2 regions of the Lentilactobacillus curieae genome follow, and region 1 is predicted to be linked to the other one. Evidence: riboswitches for the same ligand, from Rfam matches in the RefSeq annotation. Region 1 holds a riboswitch; the other holds the start of a gene.

Region 1 (4,638 bases):
TTAACGTAGGAGTTTCACCTGTAGTTCCACCAATTACAAACCCTTGGCTACCTGTATCAATCAGATGATTAGTTAATTTTTCAAGTGCTGCAAAATCAATTGATCCGTCTTCTCCAAACGGTGTAACGATTGCTGTCATAATATCTGCATTAATCATAATTATATCCCCACTTTCTAGTGATTCATCCTAAATTCTAAAAATCTGTTTATCGAATTGATTCCCTTACTAATTGATTCTTCTTTGGGATTCAATGTGGCCGAATGTAACTGGGAGTCATCTTCTACTCCTAGCCAAAACATCGTCCCTGGAAACTTGGAAAGCAAGTAGCCAAAATCTTCACCAGTCATTGCAGGTGCGGTTTCCACAAAGTTCGTTTGATCATCCTGTTCACAAAAACTAATAAAACGTTTGGTAAGCTCTGGATTATTTTCAACCGGCAAGTAACCGCCCTGATTAAACGCAATTTTTACGGTGCAGTCATAGCTTTTGGCAATTCCTTCGGCAACTTCTTTGAGGCGCTCCACGATTCGTTCGATCATAACCTGGGTCAATCCCCTGATTGTCCCCTCTAATCGGGCACTTCCAGCAATCACATTCCGAATGGTTCCGGCTTTCATTAACCCAAAAGTCACAACCCCACTTTCAATCGGGTTAATGCTTCTGGAAATAATTGTCTGAACTTGGTTGATAAACTGCGAGGCAGCAACCACCATATCATTAGCATTTTGCGGAAAGGCAGCGTGACCACTCTTTCCGTGAAAATCAACGTTGACCTCAGTTGTTCCTGCAAACAAAGTTCCCATCCGGCAACCAATCGCCCCTGCAGGTAAGTCTGGATTATCATGCAAACCGTAAAATTCATCCGGTTGCCACTTTCCCTGAAAGACTCCCTGCTCATAGGCAACCTTACCGCCGTTTTCGCTTTCTTCAGCGGGTTGAAAGAAGAACACCACGTTATCCTTTGGTTGATGCTCTAAGAAGTGATTTAGCACCCCAAGTGCAACCGTCATGTGAATGTCATGCCCACAAGCATGCATTACATCTGGGTGCGTTGAAGAAAATGGTAACCCAGTCTGTTCAGAAACCGGTAATGCATCAATATCTGTTCTGTAACCAATGGTTCTTTGTGGGTTGGTACCTTCGATTCGTACTAACACTGCCGTTGGTAAATCCGGAAGTTGTTCCCGAATTTCAGCATGTTCAAGATTCATTTTGCTAATTACTTCTATTAAGTAGTCATGAGTTTGTGTTTCGTGCATCGCAAGCTCAGGAATTTGGTGTAAATGCCTTCTGATTTGAATTAATTCTTCGTCAGTTAGTTGGGCCATTAGATCACAACTTTCTTAAATCGTCTTCAAGGCTAGTTTTTGATTTTGTCTTTTCGTCAATATCCTTAATCTTGCGAGCGGGAACTCCAGCCACCATAGTGTGGGGAGCAACATCTGAAGTTACGATTGATCCGGCAGCAACCACTGCGCCTTCACCAACATGAACCCCTTCGATTACTACTGCATTGGCACCAACTAATACATTGTCATCAATTTGAACTGGTTTTGCTGAGGCAGGTTCAATTACTCCTGCAAGAACTGCACCGGCGCCGATGTGTGAATGCTTACCAACAATTGCTCGTCCACCAAGAACAACTCCCATATCAATCATTGAATCGGCACCAATCTCAGCACCAATGTTGATGATTGCCCCCATCATGATAACTGCGTTGTCACCAATGCTTACTTTGTCCCTAATAATTGCTCCAGGTTCAATTCTGGCATTGAATTTCTTAAGGTCTAACAATGGGACCGCTGAGTTTCTTGCGTTATTTTCAACCTCGTAGTCGCTAATTGCACTGGAATTTTGCTTTAAAAATGGTTCAACGTCACTCCAGTCACCAAACAATACGCCAGTTTTGGTTTCTACGAATGCTTTAATTGTTTCGGGTACCTCTAAGTTACTCAATTGACCCTTAACAAAAACCTTTACAGGGGTCTTCTTATCAGCGTTTCCGATGTATTCAATAATCTCTTGTGCGTTCATTTCTTCCATAATATATAAAAACTCCTCATTAAATTGTTAGGTCTCGAGCAACTAGGTCAGCAAACGTCTCACGTTTAATTACTAGTTTGGCTTCACCGTTCTCACAGAAAACAACTGCGGGGCGGGGGTTCCGATTATAGTTCGATGCCATTGCATATCCATACGCTCCGGTGGCAAGCATTACTAGCACATCACCAGGATGGGTTGCTGGTAACGGCTGATTCTTAATTAAAATATCGCCCGATTCACAATACTTACCAGCGACACGAACAGTTTCGTCTGGCTTTTTAGTTGGGTCACTTGCCAAGACTGCTTCGTAATCTGCTTGGTAAAGTGCCGGCCGGATATTGTCACCCATTCCCCCATCAACCGTTACATATGGCTCAATGCCCGGAACGTCCTTTCTTGATCCAACAGTGTACAAATTATATCCAGCAGGGCCAACGATTGAGCGTCCAGGTTCAATCCAAATGGCTGGGGTGGTAAGCATCCGTTCTGCTGACTCAGCCTTCACCGTCTTAACAATTGCATCAACAAATTGTTCTGGGGCAATTGGATCATCTGACTCGGTGTAGCGAATTCCAAAACCACCACCGACATTAAGCACTTTAGCTTCATAGCCATTTTTCGACTTCCATTCAGCTAAGGTATCAATCAACTTCTTAGCCGCCATTTCAAATCCATTAACCTCAAAGATTTGTGAGCCGATGTGAGCGTGAATTCCAAGCATGTTCATCGAATCGATGGTTAATACCTTTTCCAAAGCTTCAAAAGCCTGACCACTTTGAATATCAAAACCAAACTTGCTATCAACTTGACCAGTTTGGTCGTACTCATGGGTGTGAGCCGAAATTCCGGGGGTTACTCGCAACATTACGTTGATGGTTGCTTGTTTCTCATGAAGAATCGATTGTAATACCTCAATTTCGTGGAAGTTATCTAACATGATCACTCCAACGTGGTTATCGACTGCCATCTCTAATTCAGCTGCTGATTTATTATTACCGTGGAAGCTGACGCGTTCCATCGGGAAACCAGCTTTGATTGCCGTATATAGTTCGCCGCCAGACACAACATCAATGTGGCCGCCCTCTTCGTTAATCACTTGAAACATTGCAATTGACGCAAAAGCCTTGCTAGCATAGCTGACTTCATAGCTAACATGATTATCTTCAAAAACACTTTGGAAGTGATGAATTTGGTTACGAATGGCACTAACATCATAGGCAACTAATGGTGTGCCAAATTGCTTAGCTAAGTCTAAAGTATCGACCCCTCCAATTGCTACGTGTCCTTGTTCATTAATCTGATATGGTTGATTTTCTTCTGACATAATGGCCTCCAAGTGTATACAGCTTGTCGTTCGGGGCATAAAAAAAGATCCTTTTGTTTTACGCTAAAAACAAAAGGATCTAAGAAATTTATGCATTCTTTTATCGTTTGTCGATAGCGCCCCGCAGCCGACGTATCCGCTGCGACAGTCCGCAGTCTATTAAACTACGTCCCAGCTTACTGAGCCCTGCAAGGCTTAGTGCTTCGGCGACCGCCCCTTTCGTTAGTTTCTCAGCTAAAGCAGTAGCTCTACTAATTACTGTTGTTGGTCGCAACCTCTATACTTTTTAAATTATTAAAAGTTTATAATAAATCTCATGTTTAGTCAACTTCTAATTTTTATACAGACGCAATATTTTCTTTTTTTCTACTTAATGCGGCGAATAAGACCGTGTTTTAGACAAGTTGTGAGTTGATAATTAAATTAGAAATGCTAGAATTCTCCTTAACAATTTCAAATATTTGCAACGAATATGCACTAAAGGAGAATCTCACGTTATGAAAGTCGTCAAATTTGGGGGCAGCTCATTAGCTGATGCCGACCATTTCCGCAAAGTAATTGATATTATTTCCAGTGATTCAAGCCGTCAGGTGGTAGTTACGTCTGCTCCTGGAAAACGGTTTGATGGTGACATCAAAGTCACTGACTTATTGATCAAATTCGCTGAAACTGTCATTGCAAACCAACCATATGCTGAAATCCAGCAGCAAATCTTTGCTAGATATAGCGATATCGGTAAAGAATTCTCAGTTTCTAGTGAAGTTCTTGATAACATCAATCAAAAACTAGCCGCACTGCCAACTAAGCAATACCCAAACGATGAATACCTGATGGCTGCATTTAAAGCCCATGGCGAAAGATTAAACGCTGAGCTATTCGCTGCTTGCTTAACTGCACTTGGTCAGCCAGCCAAGTTTGTTGATCCAAGTGAAGCCGGAATCATCCTAACTGATAATCCCAACAACGCATCCGTCGATGAAGAAACATATACTAATTTAGCCAAAATTAAAATTGGCAATGAGAGATTAATTTTCCCAGGTTTCTTCGGTTTTACCAAAAATGGTGAAATCGCAACATTTGCACGCGGCGGCTCAGATATTACTGGCTCTATTTTAGCTAGAGGATTAAAAGCCGATCTCTACGAAAACTTTACTGATGTAGATGCAATCTACGCTGCTAATCCAAAAATCGTAAAGGATCCGTTACCAATCAACAAAATGACTTTCAGGGAAATGCGAGAGCTTTCCTATGCTGGATTTTCTGTATTCAA
Region 2 (4,638 bases), 220 kb from region 1:
TAACGCTTTGACCATCTTTCCAAGCACGTTTAATATCTTCCATCCGTCGATTTAAAAAATCGATTTGCAGTAAAAAAGCATACTTTTTTGGATTTTCATAAAACAGTGGCAAGATCTTGTTATTATCAACAGATTCATAATAGGCTGGGGTTTCCAAGTGTTTTGATAACATTTGGGTTAAAGAAGTTTTTCCCGCGCCAATGGTTCCGGCTAGTACAAGCATGTATAAATTCCCCTTATTCGAAATATTAATTAACACAATATATTGTACTAGTTTCAAATAAGGTTATCAATATCTTGTATTAACTATTTCAAATTCGAGACATCCACTACCTCGATGTTATCCTTACCGCCGTAAACATCATACCAAGCAATAGCAGTTTGGTTAAGAATTTCTGTCAAACCAGTCACGTTCTTAGTACCACGGTTCTTCAACCAGTCAACAAGCGCGTCACGGCCATCCTTAACAAAAATATTGATTCCGTCAATCCAGGTTGCCCGACCACTTAGAACACCAGTAAATGGCACCTTAGCATCCCCTGCCAGCTTCAATTCTCTTTGGAAGGTATCCATAGGCACACCCGCACTTAAGAAGATGAATGGTCGTGTTGCCTCTTCACCTAGTTGTTTCAAGTATCCCTGAGCTTCTGCTTCAGAATAAGCAGCCTCATCAAGATCAGCATTCCATTCCTTGATGAACTTAGGATTGAATGGTACTTCCATCTTCAAAACGTCAATGTGGTATTTGTCCTGAGTAAATTCCTTCATTGACTTCAAAACTAGCTCTGGCTTTAACTTAGCGAATTCAAGTGAATCGGATGCAAGGCGATCATCATAAGTAACGATTTCAAAGAAGGTTGGAACTTCGGCAGCCATCGCCTCTGTACCATAACGTTCTGCAAATGCCCTCTTTTGATCATTGATCTCATCAGGATCATTTGGATTGTAGTAAATCAAAACTTTTAAAGCATCCGCACCGTTATCAATCATAATCTGTGCTGATTGTTCCGAAATCAATGAAGGTAATCTTCCTGGTGTGTCTGCATCGTAACCAGTCTTTTCGTACGACATAATTAATCCAGTGTCCTCAGACTTTGCTTCAATTCCTTTGAATCCCATTTGTTCGTCCAGCAAAATTGCAGAGCTTAATGGACTTAAAACTTCAGAAACGGTTTCCTTAAAATCATAAACCATATCCATTGACCAAAGCTTGCCAGCATCCTCAGCAGCTTTTTTTGTTGCCTTAACTAATGAACCGCGTTGGTCCAAAGCCAGAGCATCAATTACCCCGTGGTCATTAACCAGCTTATTCATTCTTGCGTATTTTCCTTTTGACATGTACTTTGTCATTAAAAATCACCCCTGTTTGTTAAATATACCAATTAACAGCAATTTTACCCAAACCATTCAAGAACGTCAATGGTAACGCCTATAAAAAGAAAAAGGTCTATTCCATTATGGAATAGACCGATTTTTGATTTCACTAATTCTTATCGTTTAATTTTGATAAATCTTCCTCTTCGTGTGAAGGGCTGACGTCAACCTTATCCAATGGAATAACCTTAGTATGATTCTTAATCTTATAAACTACATAAAGCACAACAACCAAAGGAACACTCATATAAGTAACTAAGATTTGCTTCCAATCAAAGGATGCAAAGGCATCAGGGTTTTGACCGATGATAACCAACAAACACAAAATCAGACAAAGTACAGGGCCAAATGGGAACCACTTAGCATGATACTTCAACTCACTTAAATCATGGCCTTGCTTGACGAATGCCCGTCTGAAACGGTAATGAGAAATTGCGATTCCGAACCAAGCAATAAATCCAGTCAAACCAGATGCAGCAACTAACCACATGTAAATTTGTGGACCAGCAATACTTGAAACGAAAGTTAACAATGAAACAAACGTCGTAACCAACAAAGCGTTGTATGGAATTCCGTTTGAACCCGTCTTTCCTAATACCTTTGGTGCATACCCACTATTTGAAAGTGAGTAGAGCATTCTAGTAGATGCGTACATCCCTGAATTAGCTGATGAGATAACTGATGTCAAAATAACTGCGTTCATCACACTGGCTGCTGCTGCAAGACCAGCCCGTTGGAAAACCAAAGTAAATGGACTAATTGCAATATCAGAAGCGTCAGATCCAAGCAACGAATGACTAGTATATGGCAAGATTGCTGCGATTACAGCAATGGCCAGGATATAGAATAAAATAATTCTCCAGAAAACTTCATTAATTGCCTTTGGCACACTGTGTGAAGGGTCTTGCGACTCACCAGCAGTAATCCCGACAAGCTCGGTTCCTTGGAACGAGAACCCGGCAACCACGAACACGGAAATGATCGGTGAGATTCCACCAACAAACGGTGCATCCTTAACTGTGAAATTACGTAGGCCAATGAAGTGGCCTCCCATAATTCCAAAGATGGTAAGCAAACCAACCACCAAGAAGATGATAATGGTTACAACCTTGATCAATGACATCCAGAATTCAGTTTCACCGAACGTCTTAACTGACATTGCATTAATCAAGAAGATCAAGGCTAACGCTAACGCACTCCAAATCCATGATGGAATATTTGGCAACCAAAACTTCATAACCAACGCAACGGTACTTACATCAACAGCAACAGTTATTGCCCAATTAAACCAATAATTCCATCCCATCGCAAATCCTAGGGCTGGGTCAACGTACTTAGCTGAGTAAGCAGCAAATGATCCTGAAATCGGCATATTGGTTGCCATTTCACCCAGACTAGTCATCAAGAAGTAAACCATCATTCCCATCAGACCATATGCAACCAAAGCACCACCGGGCCCTGCGGTACTAATTGCAGAACCACTGGCAACAAACAACCCCGTTCCAATACACCCTCCTAAGGCAATCATTGAAACATGGCGGGACTTCAATCCCCGTTTAACCTGATCATTAGAATTATCACTCATAAAAACTCTCTCCCAATCCTTCAAAGCATCATAGAGTTAAAAGCACAAAAAAGACCTTCCACAAGAATATTGAAGAAGATCTTTAGGTTTCAATATCTTGATAGCACTCCGTAGCAAACACCACGACAGTCCTTAACTTATTAAGTTAAGACCCAACCACTAATTGGAAACGCAATTAGCAATTTCGGCGATTATCCCTTTCAATTCCAGTCATCACTTCTGTTCAAGTTCCTGAAAAATACTCTTAATAAACGCGCCTCTACTTCGAATATTATTTATTAAAATTTTATAACTGCTAGTTTACTCCAGAAAATGCTCTTTGACAAATCATGTTACTTTTTCTGTAATGATAGCTCATAAATCACCTTTTCTTTCAGAGCAAATGGATCAACCAAGGTGGCTAATTTTGTGAACCCCAGTCTATGAAGAAGTGCAGTTGACTTAACATTTTCTGAAAACACTTCAGCCTGAACGGTTTCAGTTTGTGTTTCACCAATTCTTTTAAACAATTCACCCAAGGTCTGGGTCATAATGCCACGAGACCACAATACTGGGTTCAAATAATAACTCAACTCCTTGCGGCTTTTATCAACATCACCAAACTCACCCACGACTTCATTCAATATTATCGCTCCTTGAACCTGTTCATCAACAACAATCGCGTAGGTATCAGACAGTTGCAATTCCCTGGTAAACGTAGGAACTGAGTATTCACTACTTACCAAATTCAAGCCAGTGCCTTTTGCTATCTGAGAATCGCTTCTCAACTCATTGATTCGCTCAAAATCCCTTACTTCCATTGGCCTGACTAAGGTTGTTCCCACCGTAAATTTATCGATCAATTAACTCACCACCCGATAAAAAAAGAGGCGTCACCGCCTCACTATTAAATCTTTGAATTTGAAATAAAACTAATTTGCTTAAGCCTTGGCGCATATCCGGCGTACAAGATTTCGGCTAATTGCAACCAAGTATAGGCAACAAAGCCTGCCCCAATTGTATCAGTTGGGAAATGTGCATTGAGATATACCCGTGAGAACATTACCAAAATCAAAGCAATTACGATAAGGCATCTAATAATCACCCGAACCGATGCTCGACTAATAATCGGTACCACGAAAATCCAGATAATTGCTAAAACAATGAAGATTCCCAAAACATGACCACTTGGAAAACTATAGCCATCGTCTGCAGCCATATGCAATGGTGGTCGGTCACGCTTAACTACATTTTTAATGATGAAACCGATGATATCGCCGACTCCAAGGGTAAAAATTGCAAATAACGCTGGAATCTTATATTTAAATCCCCAAAGAAAGAAGGCAATCACCAATATCCAGAAGATATCCAACTTAGGACTTGCTAAGAAAGAAATCATTGTGTAGAACTTCTCGGCGAATTGACTAACTGCCTTTCCTTGAATCGCTGAGGTAATTAGCGAATCTAGAAATTGCAGGTAATCAAAGTTGAATGATACAGAAACCGCCAGGAAAGTTGTGAGCAAAAAACTGACAATTAATTTAGCAAACCGATTGCGATCCGGCTCGATAAACATGTAATTTGAATCATACATTTCAAAAACAATCCTCTCTTATGTACTAACTTTGAGTATATCACAGTTAGTGCAACCTCCCCGTTTTCAAAATCGATTTATCATTCTTTTAATTAATTGGTCTGAT

The links. Region 1 has a riboswitch for lysine ahead of lysA (diaminopimelate decarboxylase). Riboswitches for the same ligand answer to the same signal wherever they lie in the genome.
Region 2: another riboswitch for lysine. It lies ahead of PL11_RS06395 (amino acid permease); the one in region 1 lies ahead of lysA (diaminopimelate decarboxylase).

What each region holds. Positions count from the first base shown of each region.
Region 1 is NZ_CP018906.1:1,118,810-1,123,447, reverse strand. It holds gene dapA (4-hydroxy-tetrahydrodipicolinate synthase) at 1-157, opposite strand, end outside; gene PL11_RS05295 (N-acetyldiaminopimelate deacetylase) at 175-1,329, opposite strand; gene dapD (2,3,4,5-tetrahydropyridine-2,6-dicarboxylate N-acetyltransferase) at 1,334-2,044, opposite strand; gene lysA (diaminopimelate decarboxylase) at 2,064-3,368, opposite strand; lysine riboswitch at 3,475-3,656, opposite strand; gene PL11_RS05280 (aspartate kinase) at 3,866-4,638, shown strand, end outside.
Region 2 is NZ_CP018906.1:1,341,403-1,346,040, reverse strand. It holds gene PL11_RS06405 (deoxynucleoside kinase) at 1-223, opposite strand, end outside; gene PL11_RS06400 (tagatose 1,6-diphosphate aldolase) at 307-1,350, opposite strand; gene PL11_RS06395 (amino acid permease) at 1,484-2,959, opposite strand; lysine riboswitch at 3,053-3,229, opposite strand; gene PL11_RS06390 (GNAT family N-acetyltransferase) at 3,292-3,801, opposite strand; gene PL11_RS06385 (phosphatase PAP2 family protein) at 3,846-4,532, opposite strand.